One region of the Sulfitobacter sp. PS-8MA genome, then DNA from elsewhere that is predicted to be linked to it. Evidence: riboswitches for the same ligand, from Rfam matches in the RefSeq annotation. Region 1 holds a riboswitch; the other holds the start of a gene.

What was found. A riboswitch is a leader RNA that binds a small molecule or an ion and turns the genes downstream of it on or off. The one in region 1 is predicted to bind cobalamin.
Region 2: another riboswitch for cobalamin. It lies ahead of AB4M76_RS16485 (TonB-dependent receptor plug domain-containing protein); the one in region 1 lies ahead of nrdH (glutaredoxin-like protein NrdH).

What each region holds. Positions count from the first base shown of each region.
Region 1 is NZ_JBFQYJ010000002.1:117,602-124,844, reverse strand. Features, by position in the region: gene AB4M76_RS00720 (ArgE/DapE family deacylase) at 1-488, shown strand, start outside; gene AB4M76_RS00715 (phosphotransferase) at 485-1,597, shown strand; gene AB4M76_RS00710 (aspartate aminotransferase family protein) at 1,601-2,926, shown strand; gene AB4M76_RS00705 (MFS transporter) at 3,054-4,283, shown strand; gene AB4M76_RS00700 (DoxX family protein) at 4,566-4,970, shown strand; cobalamin riboswitch at 5,131-5,323, shown strand; gene nrdH (glutaredoxin-like protein NrdH) at 5,429-5,650, shown strand; gene nrdI (class Ib ribonucleoside-diphosphate reductase assembly flavoprotein NrdI) at 5,665-6,090, shown strand; gene nrdE (class 1b ribonucleoside-diphosphate reductase subunit alpha) at 6,072-7,243, shown strand, end outside.
Region 2 is NZ_JBFQYJ010000007.1:606,145-613,387, reverse strand. Features, by position in the region: gene AB4M76_RS16500 (acetyl-CoA C-acetyltransferase) at 1-151, shown strand, start outside; gene AB4M76_RS16495 (3-hydroxyacyl-CoA dehydrogenase NAD-binding domain-containing protein) at 148-2,220, shown strand; gene AB4M76_RS16490 (ATP-binding protein) at 2,406-4,001, shown strand; cobalamin riboswitch at 4,103-4,310, shown strand; gene AB4M76_RS16485 (TonB-dependent receptor plug domain-containing protein) at 4,437-6,257, shown strand; gene AB4M76_RS16480 (ABC transporter substrate-binding protein) at 6,277-7,140, shown strand; gene AB4M76_RS16475 (FecCD family ABC transporter permease) at 7,137-7,243, shown strand, end outside.

The DNA.
Region 1 (7,243 bases):
ACCTCAACATCGGCAAGATCGAAGGCGGCGATTGGGCGTCTTCGGTGCCGTCATGGTGTAACATCGACTGCCGCGTCTCCATCTATCCGGGCCGCAGCGCCGAGGATGCCGCGCGCGAGATTACCGAGCGGGTCAAAGCCTTTGCCCAGAGCGACAGTTTTCTGTCCAATAACCCACCCAAGGTGGTCTTCAACGGTTTCCACGCCGAAGGCTATGTGCTGGAACCGGGCAGCGATGCCGAAGCGGTGCTGGAACGCGCCCATGAGAGCGCCATCGGCGCGCCGCTGCAGTCCTTCATGTCGCCGAGCTATCTCGATACGCGGGTCTATGCGCTTTACAACCAGATCCCCGCGCTCTGCTACGGGCCGAAATCGCGCAATATTCACGGGATCAACGAAGCGGTCAGCCTCAGCTCGGTCAAGAAAATCACCCAGGCCATGGCGCTGTTCATCGCGGAATGGTGCGGAACCGAGGATATCGCCCCATGACAGAGGCCGAGACCGCATTGTCGGGGGGGCTGCCGCCGTTTCTAAGCAATGTCGCCGTCAGCGCCCCCCCGGCTGACGCCGATCTTCTGGCCCAGGCCTCCCCGGCGGTTGACCCCGAGCTGGCGGCGGAGATCGCGCGGCGCCACTATGGCATCTCCGGCGCTGTCAAATCGCTCTCTGCCGAGAAAGACGCGAATTTCCTTCTGCGCCTGCCTACGGGCGAGGCGGCGCTGCTCAAGATCACCAATGCGGCTGAGGACCGCGCGGTGACCGACATGCAGACCGCCGCCCTGATGCATCTGGCCGCGACGGACCCCGGCCTGCCGGTGCAGCGCATCTGCCGCAGCCTGAAGGGCAACGCCTGCGAAATCGCGCAGGCGCGGGACGGTCAGAACCATGTGGTTCGGCTGATGACCTTTCTCGAAGGCACGGTTCTGAGCAATGCGACGCCGGGCGCTGCCTTGTTTCACGCTCTGGGCGATTTTCACGCGCGGGTCACCCTTGGCCTGCGCGGGTTTTTCCACCCCGCCGCCGGGCATTTCCTGCAATGGGACATCAAACAGGCCGGTCATCTGCGCCCCCTGCTCAGCGCCGTGCAAGACCCCGAACTGCGCGCGCAACTGGGTGATATCCTTGATCGGTTCGACGCAGAGATTGCCCCCCGCCTGCCCCATCTTCGCGCGCAGGTCGTTCATAACGACTTCAACCCGCATAATCTTTTGGTAGATGGGGTGGAGGCGAGGCGCCCCGTGGGCCTGATCGACTTTGGCGATATGGTGTATACCCCGATCGCCTGTGACCTCGCCGTGGCCTGTTCCTATCAAATCGCGGAGGGCAGCGATCCGCTTGGCGCGATGTGCGAAATGGTGGCGGGCTATGCCGCTCGGCTGCCGCTTGAGGCGGAGGAAATCGCCCTGCTGCCTTTGCTGATCCGTCTGCGCCATGCCACCACATTGGCGATCGGCGCCACCCGCGCAGAGCGCTACCGCGACAATGCGGCCTATATCCTGCGCAATGCCGCCGCCGCCCAGCGCGGGCTGGCCGCCCTGAACAGTCTTGGTGACAGGGCGGTACGCAGCGCCCTGCAGAATGCCGCGCAGAAGGAATGACCGATGAGCATGATCAACGCTTATGACACCACCCGCAGCACGGCGCTGGACCCGGAAGACAAAGCGCTGATTGACCGTCGTGCCAAAGCGCTCGGCCCGGCGTATCGCCTGTTTTATGAAAAGCCACTGCATATCCAGCGCGGCGAAGGGGTCTGGCTCTGGGACAAGGACGGGCGTAAGTATCTGGACGCCTATAACAACGTCGCCTCGGTCGGCCATTGCCACCCCCATGTGGTGCAGGCCATCACCGCGCAACTGGGCGTGTTGAACACCCATACCCGCTATCTGCACGAAGCCGTGGTGGCCTATGCCGAACGGCTGCTCGACACGATGCCCGACGCCCTTGGCCATGCGATGTTCACCTGCACCGGGTCTGAGGCCAATGACATCGCCCTGCGCATCGCCCGCAGCTATACCGGGCGGCAGGGTGTGATCGTTACCCGGCTTGCCTATCACGGGCTGACCGAAGCGGTGGCCGAGATATCGCCCTCGCTTGGCGAATACACACCGCGCGGCTCTCGCGTCCGGCTGATCGACGCGCCCGATGGCCTGCGCATTCCTGCCGCTGACCAGGGGGCAAGGCTTGCTGCTGATCTGGCCCGCGCCATTGCGCAGATGCGGGCCGAGGGTATAGAACCCGCCGCCTTTATCGTCGATACGCTCTTTTCCAGCGACGGGCTGCACCCCGATCCGGCAGGGTTCCTGCAGCCCGCAGTTGATCTGATCCGTGCCGAAGGCGGTCTGTTCATTGCCGATGAGGTCCAAGCGGGATTTGCCCGGACCGGAGAGACCTTCTGGGGCTTTCAGCGCCACGGGCTGGTGCCGGACATTGTCACGATGGGCAAACCCATGGGCAACGGCTTTCCGGTGGCGGGCGCCGCGATGCGGCCTGAGCTGGTCAAGGAGTTTGGCGAGAAGGCACGTTATTTCAACACCTTCGGCGGCAACCCGGTGGCGGCAGCGGCGGGCATGGCGGTGCTGGATGTGATCGAGGGCGACGGTCTTCAACCCCATGCGCAAAAGATGGGCGCCTTTCTGAAAGCGGGGCTGGAGGAGATCGCCGCAAAACACCCGGCGATCGGCGATATCCGCGGCACCGGGCTGTTCTGGGCGGTGGAATGTGTGACATCGCGCGAGACGCTCCAGCCCGACGCGCATTGCGCCTCTTTCGTGGTCAACCATCTGCGCAACAATGGCGTGTTGATCAGCGCGACAGGTCCGGGCGCCAATATTCTGAAAATCCGCCCGCCGCTTGTGCTACAAGAGAACGAAGCGCGGTTCTTTCTTGACGCTGTTGCCGCAGCCTTTGCCGCCGCCGGGCGTGCATAGGGGGAGGATCTGCACCCGATACTGCGCGCTGCCGCCCGCCCCTGCAGGCCCATTGCAAATCGCGGCACATAGGACACCACTGACAACCCTGCCACCCGATAGAATTTCCAGCCAAGGCCCACCTGCTATGAATACCGCCCTTTCTCAACCTGCCTACCGCTGGGTCATCGTGACCGCCGCGGCCTTCATCCTCGCTGTTGCCATGGGGGCGATTGTAAACGGCATGTCGGCCTTTATCGTGCCGATGAATGACGCCTTTGGCTGGGGCCGGGGCGACACGACGCTGATCAATCTTTTCGGCATTCTGGGCCTATCCTTTGGCGGCTTGATCATGGGGCCCTTGGCCGACCGTCATGGCACGCGGCCTGTGGTGCTCTTTGGCTCGGTCATGCTGGGGCTATGCTATCTGCTGGCCTCTACGCTCACCGCGCTTTGGCAATTCTATCTGCTGTTCTTCGTCGCCGGGTTTCTGGGCGCGGGCGCCATTTTCCCGCCGATCATGGCGGCCGTGGGCAATTGGTTCGCCGTGGGCGCCGGGGTGGCAATCGGCATTGCCTCGGCGGGGCAGGCTTTGGGCCAAGGCGGCGTGCCATTCGTGTCATCCATGTTGATCACATCGCTTGGCATCGACGGCGCTTTCGCCGCGACGGGGGTGTTCATATTGGTCACGCTGGTGCCGCTCAGCTTTCTTTTGCGCCAGCCGCCGCCGGTCGCTACCACCGCCGAAGGGGGGGCCCAGACCCCGTCAGAGACCTACCTCCCGAGCAATGTGGTCATCACCCATCTCAGCGCCGGGATCATCCTGTGCTGCACCTGTATGGCGGTCCCGCTGATGCATCTTGTGCCGCTGATCCAGGACCGTGGCTTTGCGCCGGATCAAGCCGGCAGCGTGATTTTCGTGATGCTTCTGGTGGCGATCATCGGACGTCTGGCCTTTGGCAAATTGGCCGATGTGATCGGCGCCCTGCCCGCCTATATGACAGCGACCGCCTGGATGACCGCGCTGGTCTTTGGCTTTGTCCTGATCGAGACATTGCCGGTTTTCTATATCTACGCTGTGATCTACGGCTTCGGCTACGCAGGGGTCATGACCGGGGTCCTTGCCGCCATCCGCGCGCTTGTGGCGCCTTCCAACCGGGGTCTGGCGTTTGGCATCGTCACCATGTTCGGCTGGTTCGGCCATGCGATCGGCGGCTATCAGGCCGGGGTGCTTTACGACCTCACCGGCAGTTATACCGCCTCCTATGCGGTCGCCGGTGCTGCGGGCCTGTTGAACCTGGTGATCGTCGGCCACCTGCTGCGGCTTTGGCGGCAGGGCAGGCGTGCGGAGCAGGGTCAGGCAGCGGCAGCTGTCTAGGTCGGCGAGGGGCCGCCGCCGCTCTCCACCGAAGATGCCAGACGGATGTGGAGTGCGAGGCTGTCGCAGCCTGCCAGAAGCGGGCTGATCTCTATGTCCGGGTCAGTCCGTTATTGCCGCCAGTGCAATAGTGAATGCCCATTTATCTCTATTTCGCACAGGCTGGCCCGGCCCTATGTTGCGCCCCGATGCCAAGTCTGGGCTACCGCACCGGCAGGGGCACTTCTGCCCTTCCGGTCTTCACATAGGCCCGCTGTTCGACCCATGAAAAAGGAGATCGAGATGACCCTCCAAGACCTTGAAACCATCTGGGCACCGCGGATGCGGAGCGTCCTTCGTATCGCTGCCGGATTGACCTTCCTGTGCTACGGCTCGGAAAAGATCCTTGGCTTTCCCGCAGGCCGCACGCCTGAAATCTTCTCGATGTCTTGGAACGCGGGCCTGATTGAACTGGTCACCGGGGCGCTGATCGCCTTGGGGCTGTTCACCCGCCCCGCGGCCTTTCTCGCGTCCGGCACGATGGCCGCCGCCTATTTCATCGCCCATGCGCCCCGCAGCTTCTTTCCCTCCATAAATGACGGGGCCGGGGCGATCCTGTTCTGTTTCGTGTTCCTCTATCTGCTCTTCGCTGGCCCCGGCCCGTGGAGCGTCGATGCTATCCGGCGTGGCAATAGCCGCAAGGTCTGACAGCAGACCGATTCCCGCACAGAGGGGCCGGTGCCATGCCGCTTGAACGGGGCGCTGGTCATCAAAAAATCTGCCCCCAAAGCCCCTGCCCTGCTGTCTCAGGCAAAACACGGGCGCCCGCCCACCTTATCTAGATATTGACAGCCCGCCGCCAATGCACTCTACATGATGTTGCTTTGGTGTCTGCGATTTGCGTCGCAGGCGAATAGGGAAGCCGGTGAAATCCCGGCGCTGCCCCCGCAACTGTGAGCGGCAAGCCGAGGCCCGAAACCACTGGTGCAGCAGCACTGGGAAGGCGGGCCGAGGCGTTTGAGCCGTGAGCCAGGAGACCTGCCAGAGCACCGAAAACGACGACCGCGGGCGGAGGGCCCCGGGCGCGTGATGCCCGGTGCGATCTCGCGCGCCGTCGTGTTTCGTGTCCCTGTCCTGCCGTGCGCCAGAACATTGGGAAGTATCACATGACCATCACCGTTTATTCCAAACCGGCTTGCGTTCAATGCACCGCCACCGTCCGCGCGCTCGACGCGCGCGGGCTGGCTTATGACCTTGTCGATTTGACCCAGGATGCCGCCGCGATGGACCGGGTTCAGGCTCTGGGCTATCGCCAGGCACCTGTGGTGATCTCGGGCGATGATCACTGGGCCGGGTTTCGCCCCGATATGATCAGCCGCCTGTCCTGAACCGGGTCAGACCGATGCAGCTTGTCTATTTCTCGGGCGGGTCGGGCAATACCGCGCGCATGATTGCCCGACTGGGCCTGCCGGCCATAAGGCTGCCGCTGCGCATCAGCGCGGCTCAGCCGCAGGTCAGCGCCCCCTTCGTTTTGGTCTGTCCCACCTATGCCGATGGGATGGGCCGTCACGCCGTGCCGAAACAGGTGATCCGCTTTCTGAACGCCCCCGCAAACCGCGCCCTGCTGCGCGGGGTGATCGCCGGGGGCAACCGCAACTTCGGCAGGAATTTCGCCCGCGCCGGAGAGGTCATCGCCGCGAAATGCGCGGTGCCCCTGCTCTACCGGTTCGAACTGGCCGGAACCGACACCGATCTTACCCACATCCGTTCCGGCCTCGCCCGGTTCGCCGCCGCTCAAAAGGACACGACATGCTTGATGCAAGCCTAAGCGCCGATCTTGATTACCACGCGTTGAACGCGATGCTGAACCTCTATGATGACGCGGGGCGCATCCAGTTCGAAGCCGACCGGATGGCCGCGCGGCAGTATTTCCTGCAACATGTGAACCGCAACACGGTCTTCTTTCACTCGCTCGACGAAAAGCTGCGCTACCTTGTGGATGAGGGCTATTACGAGCCGCAGGTGCTGGCGCAATATGAGCGCAGCGATCTGCATGCCATCTGGGACGCCGCCTTTGCGCTGAAGTTCCGCTTCCCCAGCTTTCTGGGCGCATTCAAATATTACACCTCCTACACGCTGAAAACCCGCGATGGGCAGCGTTATCTGGAACGCTATGAGGACCGGGTGGTGATGAACGCGCTGACCTTGGCGCGGGGCGATGCGGATCTGGCCATGCAGCTGATGCGCGAGATCATCGAGGGGCGGTTCCAGCCTGCGACCCCGACCTTCCTCAATGCCGGCAAGCAGGCCCGCGGGGAGTTCGTCTCCTGTTTCCTGCTGCGGCTTGAGGACAATATGGAAAGCATCGGGCGCGGCATCAACTCGGCTCTGCAACTGTCCAAACGCGGCGGCGGGGTGGCCTTGATGCTGACCAACATCCGCGAGCATGGCGCGCCGATCAAGGGGATCGAGAACCAGTCGTCGGGCGTGATCCCGGTGATGAAGCTGCTGGAGGATTCCTTTAGCTACGCCAATCAGCTTGGCGCGCGGCAGGGCGCGGGCGCGGTCTATCTCAACGCGCATCACCCCGACATCCTGCGCTTTCTCGACACCAAACGCGAGAATGCGGATGAGAAGATCCGGATCAAGACGCTCTCGCTCGGCGTCGTCATTCCCGATGTGACTTTTGAATTGGCCAAGAAGAACGAGGATATGTATCTGTTCTCGCCACATGACGTGGAAAAGGTCTATGGCTGCGCCTTCTCTGACATCTCCGTCACCGAGAAATACGCCGAGATGGTCGATGACCCGCGGATCCGAAAGTCCAAGATCAACGCGCGGGCCTTCTTCCAGACCCTTGCCGAGATTCAGTTCGAAAGCGGCTATCCCTATATCATGTTCGAGGACACGGTGAACGCGGCCAACCCGATCGCGGGGCGTATTGCCATGTCGAACCTCTGCTCGGAAATCCTGCAGGTGAA
Region 2 (7,243 bases), on a different contig from region 1:
TTCGCTGGGCCATCCGGTGGGCACCAGCGGCAACCGGATCGTGCTGCATCTCGCCAATGCAATGAAGGACCGCGGCGCCAAACGCGGGATCGCCACGGAATGTATCGGTGGCGGCCTTGGCGGGGCGATGTTGTTGGAGGCCATAGAATGACTGGGCATGTTCTGAAACATCTGGGCGAGACCAAGCTTGAACTCGGTCCCTTGGGCGGGCGCGAGGGTAATTGGCGCAGCGGTCGGGACGCCGCCGGGGTTCTGTGGCTGGCACTGGACAAGGCTGACAGTGGCACCAACACGATCTCGGGCGATGTGTTGCGCGAGTTGGAGACCCATGTGACCGCCGCCGAAGCGGAGCTGCCCCGCGCGGTTGTGCTGCGCTCTGCCAAAACCGGCGGTTTTGCCGCGGGCGCCGATATCACCTCCTTTGACCGCATGGGCGATGAAGGCGCTGCCGATCTGTTGATGCAGGGCCATGCGGTTCTGGACCGTTTGGAAAAGCTGGCCTGTCCGACCATTTGCGTGGTTCACGGCGCCGCCCTCGGCGCGGGGTTCGAACTGGCACTGGCCTGCGACGCGCGAGTCGCGGTGCCGGGGGCGTCCTTTGGCTTTCCCGAGGTGAAGCTGGGCCTGCACCCCGGTCTGGGCGGCACCTTTCGCCTGCCCGCGCTGATTGATCCGACCGAAGCGATGACGATGATGCTGACCGGCAAGACCGTTCACACCGACCGCGCGCGCTCTCTGGGCATTGTCGACGCGGTGGTTGAGGAACGCCATGTCGCAGCGGCGGTCCATGCTTTGGTTGAAAAGGGCATTGAGCGGCATGAACCGGGGCTGAAGGCCCGTGCGCTTGGCTTTGAACAGGCGCGCACGATGATGGCCCGCCAGATGCGCAGCCGGACCGAGCAGAAGGCCCCGGCGGAGCACTACCCCGCCCCCCATGCGCTGATTGAGCTATGGGAGGAACATGGCACCGACCGGGCCACCATGCAGCGCGGCGAAGTTGTTTCTTTCGCCAATCTGCTGAAAACCCCCAGTTCGAAAAACCTGCGGCGGGTGTTCTTCCTGCAGCAAACGCTCAAAGAAACCGGGCGGGGCACCGATGGGATCGCGCATGTGCATGTGATCGGGGCTGGGGCAATGGGTGCCGACATCGCAGCCGTGGCGGCGATCAAAGGCAAGACGGTGACGCTTGGCGATCTGTCCTTGGATACGCTTGGGCAGGCCGTGAAACAGGCCGAGACGCTCTGTCATGACAAACACCTCAGCCCCGCGGAGACGCGTGATGCGCTGGACCGTCTGATGCCGGACCCGCGCGGCTATGGCATTGCCCGCGCTGATCTGGTGATCGAAGCAGCGCCCGAGCAGAGCGAGGTAAAGGAAAAGATCTATGCCGAGCTTGGCAACCGGATGAAACCTGACGCGATTCTGGCGACGAATACATCGAGCCTTTCTCTGGACAAGCTCGCCGAGGCCGCGCCGGACAAGGTGCGATTCGCGGGGCTGCATTTCTTCAACCCGGTCGGGCGGGTCGATCTTGTCGAAGTCGTTCGGGGCGCGCGAACCAATGCCGAGACGGTCGACCGGTTGGCGGCCTTTTGTGGGGCCATTGGCAAGCTCCCCGCGCTGGTCAGCGACCACCCCGGCTTTGTCGTGAACCGTATTCTCACCCCCTATCTGATGGAGGCGATGGTGCTCTTGGACGAAGGGGTTTCGAAAGAGGAGATCGACAGCGCGGCGCGGCAGTTTGGGATGCCGATGGGGCCGGTGACACTGGCCGATCAGGTCGGTCTGGACGTCGGGTTGAAAGTCGCCGAAAGCCTGCACGACAGGCTCGACACGCCGCTGCCCGACATCACCAGTGATCTGCGCGATAAGGTTGCGGCGGGTCATCTGGGGCGCAAGACCGGGCGCGGCTTCTATGACTGGTCAGAAGGTGCGCCACAGGGGCAAAGTGACATGCGCCCCCCCCCCGACCTCACCGATCGGCTGATCCTGCCCATGCTCAACGCCGCGGTCGAGGTGCTGCGTGCAGATGTAGCCTCTGACGCGGATGCGATTGATGCCGCGATGATCTTTGCCACCGGATGGGCGCCGTTCCGCGGCGGGCCGCTGCACTATGCCCGGGCCCGGGGGGCCAAGGCCGTGACCGACCGCCTGCGCGAATTGGCCGAGGCGCATGGGCCGCGCTTTACCCCCGACGACGGCTGGCAGGGGTTTGGCTAGGCGCGCGCCTGCCACTCCATGCACGCCCCATCAATCAGACCCGAGAGGGGCTGACCGAATTACAATACTCGAAGCGGACATTTGCAAAGCGCGTCATTTCAGATTGGCACGCCCCGCTCTCGGGGCTAGTTTGGGGCCCAATCAAGCGAAATCTCGCATATAAATCGAGCACTTCCGAGGCACCTATGACCGCACTCCACAAAACGTTGGCGAGCTTTGATGAACCATTGCGCCAGCTCTATCTCCTTGCCGTCGCGCCGGACCTGTCGCTGGACGACAAGGTGGCCAAGCTGCTCGCCTTGGGGACGGAAGGTCTTGGGCTCGATCTTGGCATTGTCAGTCAGGTGGATCGGCCGGTTTACCGGTGTCTCTACGTCGATGGACCCGAAGGGGCGCCTGCGCCGGGGACCACCTTTGACGTCTCCGACACCTATTGTCTGCACACGCTGGCAAACGACAAGGTCACGGCCTTTTACCACGCCGGAGAGGAGATCGCCTCGCATCCCTGCTATCAGAATTTCGGGCTGGAAAGCTATATCGGGGCGCCCTTGTTCTGCGGCGACACGCCTTTCGGCACGCTGAACTTTTCCAGCGCCACGCCCCGTGGCACCCCCTTTACCGAAGGCGAGCAGGAATTTGTCAGCTTTCTGGCCCGCTGGCTCGGCAATGAATTGCAGCATCAGGCCGAGCGTCGCGAGCTCGACGAGCAGCGCGGCCTGTTGAGCGCCATGATCGCCGCCGTGCCCGAGGCCATTGTCATGGCCGATACGAACCGGCAGATTCAGCTGGTAAACCCGGCCGTCGAGACGCTGTTTGGCTATAAGCCGGATCAGCTGATGGGCCGCCAGACCGCGGTGCTCTACGAATCCCTTGCCCGCTATGAACGCGCGGGCGAAGAGCGGTTCAACCCGGATCAGGGCGAGAAAGGCGATGACTATTCGACCTTTTGCCGCCGACTGGACGGGACGACCTTTGAAGGGCTGGTGGCCTCGGCGCCGGTCCAGACCGAGGATGGCGAGCATCTGGGGTTTCTGGGGGTGATCCGTGATGTCACCGAACAGCGCGAATTCGAGCGGGCCAAAGACCAGTTGATCGCCACCGTCAGCCATGAGATGAAAACCCCGCTGACCTCCCTCCAAGGGGCGCTGAGACTGCTTGAAAGCGGCGCCGACGATCTGCCTGAACCCAAGGCCAAGCTCTTGCGCGTGGCGCTGCGCAATGCCCGGGCGATCGAGCAGATGGTGGCGGATATTCTTGATGTGGAACAGCTTCGCGCTCAGGACCAAAGCGGCTTTGCCGAACAGCCCCTCGCGCCGCTGCTGACCCATGCTGCGGAAACATTGGCCCCCTATGCCAAAGAGCGCAAGGTGACGCTCAAGGTCACGGGTGCCGAACACCCCGGCGCGGCGCTGCGGCTTCATGAAGGGCGCGTGCAACGGCTGGTGTCCAATCTTTTGTCCAACGCGATCAAAGCCTCCGACGAAGGCGGGACCGTCGAGCTTGGCGCCCTGCCGGAAGGCACCGGCTTTTGGATCAAGGACGAGGGCGCCGGCCTGCCGCCCGATCTGCAACCGGTTCTCTTTGAGCGGTTTTCACGCGGTTCGAACTATCGGGTCGAAGAGGGGCACGGTCTGGGCATGAGCATTGTCAAAGCCATCGTGGATCAGCATCTGGGCGACATCAGGTTTGAGACCGCCGAAGGCGAAGGCACGACATTCTTTGTCAATTTCCCCGCGCCGGACCTGCAGGAGACCTCCGTCGATATCCGGGCCGCCTCCTGAGGCATCGCGCCCGCGCTTGGCCGGGGGTGCGCCCCCTCCGCCCGCATCCCTCGCCCTGCCCCCGGGTGGGCGAAGAGCGCTTGCAAAACCGCGCCAGACCTGTAGACAAGCCCTGCTTCGGTTCAGGCGGTTCGCCGTCTGATGAAAAGGGAATGTGGTGCGGCCCCCGGCCAACTCCACGACTGCCCCCGCAACTGTAAGCGGTGAGCGAAGCCGGTAAGAACCACTGTCACGCATTCTCGTGATGGGAAGGACCGGCCAAGCCTCGACCCGCAAGTCAGGAGACCTGCCGCAGCATTCACCCTGTCCGGGCGCGAGGGGCGTCGGGGCTGCGGATCTTCCGCTCGTGGTGTTTTCACCGTCTGCGGGGGTTTTGCCCCGAAATGACACGTTACAGTCTCCGGCCCCGCAATGGGCCGATATCGAGGGTATATCATGCTCCGTTTCCACCTGCTGGCCACCGCCGCCGTGCTCCCCTTCCTCCCCACCGCCAGCTCTGCGCAAGACGCCTTTGATCTGGGCGAAGTCGTCCTGTCGGGCAGCCTCAGCCCGGTTGCCGAAGACCGGACCGGGGCAACCGTCGAAGTGCTTGAGGGGGACGACCTTGCAGGCCGCGATACTTCCGTGATCCAGCGCCTTGACCGGCTGCCGGGCATCAGCTCCACCGCCAATGGCGGCCTGGGCGCAAACGCGACCTTGCAGGTGCGCGGCCTGCCGGGGCGCTATGTCGTCGTGCGGGTCAACGGGATCGACATGAACGACCCCTCCGGCACGCAGAACAGTTTCAACTTCGGTTCTCTCACCCCTGCGGGCATCGACCGGATCGAGGTGCTCAAAGGCTCGCAATCCGCGCTTTACGGCTCCGAGGCCATCGGCGGCGTGATCGACATCACCACCTACCGCCCGACCGAACTGGGCTTCTCTGGGCGGGTCAGCGGCGAATACGGCAGCGACAACACCCGCGCCGCAACGCTGAGCCTTGGCTATCTGACCGAACGTGCGGAACTGGCCTATACCTATGGCCGGGTGCTGACCGACGGTTTTTCGGCCCGCGCGGATGACGGCGAAGACGATGGTTTCCGTCAGACAACGCAGACTTTCACCGGGCGCTACAACCTGACCGAAGAGTTCACCATCGGCGCCGCCGTGACCGACCGCAGCGGTGATCTGGAGATCGACCGTTCGTCCACCAACAACAGCGGCGCCACCTCTTTCGAGGAACGCGGCGCGCGGGTCTTTGGCGAGTGGCAGACCGGCACCGTGCTGCATACCTTCGCCTATTCCCATTTCGACATCGACCGCCGCGACCCCAGCGGTTTCACCACCCGCTTTCAGGGCGACCGCGAGCGGCTTTCCTATCTCGGCAGCGCCGCGCTGGCCGGGGATATGACGCTGAACTTCGGGCTGGACCGGACCGAGGAGAGCTTTAACTCCGGCGGCTCCACCGGAGACGAGCGCACGCTTTCCGCCCAGGCCGAACTGCTGATGGCTCCCTTGGACAATGTCGATCTCTCCGCCGCCCTGCGCTACGACGACAACAGCGATTTTGGCAGCAAGGCGACGGGCCGTCTGGCCGCCGTTTGGCGTCCGCAAGACGATCTGGCCTTCCGGGCGGTGCTGGGGACGGGCTTCCGGGCACCGTCGCTCTATGAGCGTTTCAGCTTCTATGGCGATGCCGGGTTGCAGCCCGAAGAAAGCCGCAGCTTCGAGTTGGGGGTCGAGAAAACCTATGGCGATATGGCTTCGGTCAAGGCGACGGTTTTCTACACCGAGATTGATGACCTGATCCAGTTTGACGGCGCCTCGACCGCCTGCGGCAGCGGCTTTGGGTGCTACAACCAAGTCCCCGGCACCTCCAAATCGCGTGGGATCGAGCTCTCAAGCACCTATGCGCTCAGCGCGCGCACCGAGGTCTTTGGCAACTACACCTATACCCACGCCTCCACCAACGGCGAGCGCTTGACCCGCACGCCCAAGCACGATCTGCTGCTGGGTGTGGAAACCGATGTGACCGACCGTTTGCAGGCGACGCTGGATATCCGCCATGTCGGCGACGTGGTGCCAAGCATCTACGCGCCTGCGGACCATAAGGTCGGCACCTACACACTGGTCGGCGCGGGCATGTCCTATGAGGTGACCGATACCGCCCAAGCCTATCTGCGCATCGAAAACCTGTTTGACGAGGATTACGAGACCGCAGGTGGGTATAACACCCCCGGCCGGTCTGCGTTCTTTGGCCTCCGTGCGGATTTCTGATCGCCTTACCCCCTGCGTGATGCCGGCCCTGAGGGCTGGCATCACCGCCTTGGGCCTGCTGGCCGGCGCTGCCCTGCCCGCCTTGGCCGAGGACGCCCCGCGAAGGGTCGTCTCGATGAACCTTTGCACCGATCAACTTGCCATGCTGCTGGCCGATGAGGGGCAGTTGATCTCGGTCTCTGACCTTGCGCGTGATCCGCGCAGTTCGGCGATGGTGGCCGAGGCCGCCGCCTATCCGGTCAACAACGGGTTGGCCGAAGAGATTTACCTCATGCAGCCCGATCTGGTGCTCGCCGGGCGCTACAGTCAACTCGCGACCGTTGATATGCTGCGCCGTCTGGGCATTCGGGTCGAGCAATTCGATCCCGCGACCTCCTTGGACCAGGTGACCGAGCGCATGACCCGCATGGGCGCGCTGCTGGGGCGTGCGGATATCGCCGCCGATCAGGTAGCGCGCTTTGACCAGCGCCTTGCCAGCTTTCGGGACGGGATCGCCCCGCGTCCACGCGCGGCGCTTTATTTCGCCAATGGCTATACCTCCGGCGACCAGACCCTCGCGGGTGACATTCTGACCGCCGCGGGGCTGATCAACATCGCCGCCGAACTGGGGCTGGTCTCGGGCGGGGTGATCCCGCTGGAAACATTGGCGATGGCGGTGCCCGATACCGTCGTTACAGGGCAGCCCTACCCCGGTGCCTCACGCTCCGAAGAGATTCTGTCGCATCCGGTGGTGGGCGCGCTCAAAGCGGCGCGGCCCTCCACCTCCATGAACGCGCAGGACTGGCTTTGCGGCACGCCCTATGTGCTGCGCGCGGTAGACCAGATGGCCGGGCTGCGCCGCGAAGTGCAGGCCGACCGCGAACGCCAGCAGGCCCGCAAATGACCCGTCTGGCCTTGGCTCTGGGCGCGCTGGTCTTCGCGCTTTTTCTGGCCGCGCTCGTGGTCGGGCCCGCCCCGCTGGGCATCTGGCATGGGCTGCAGGCGCT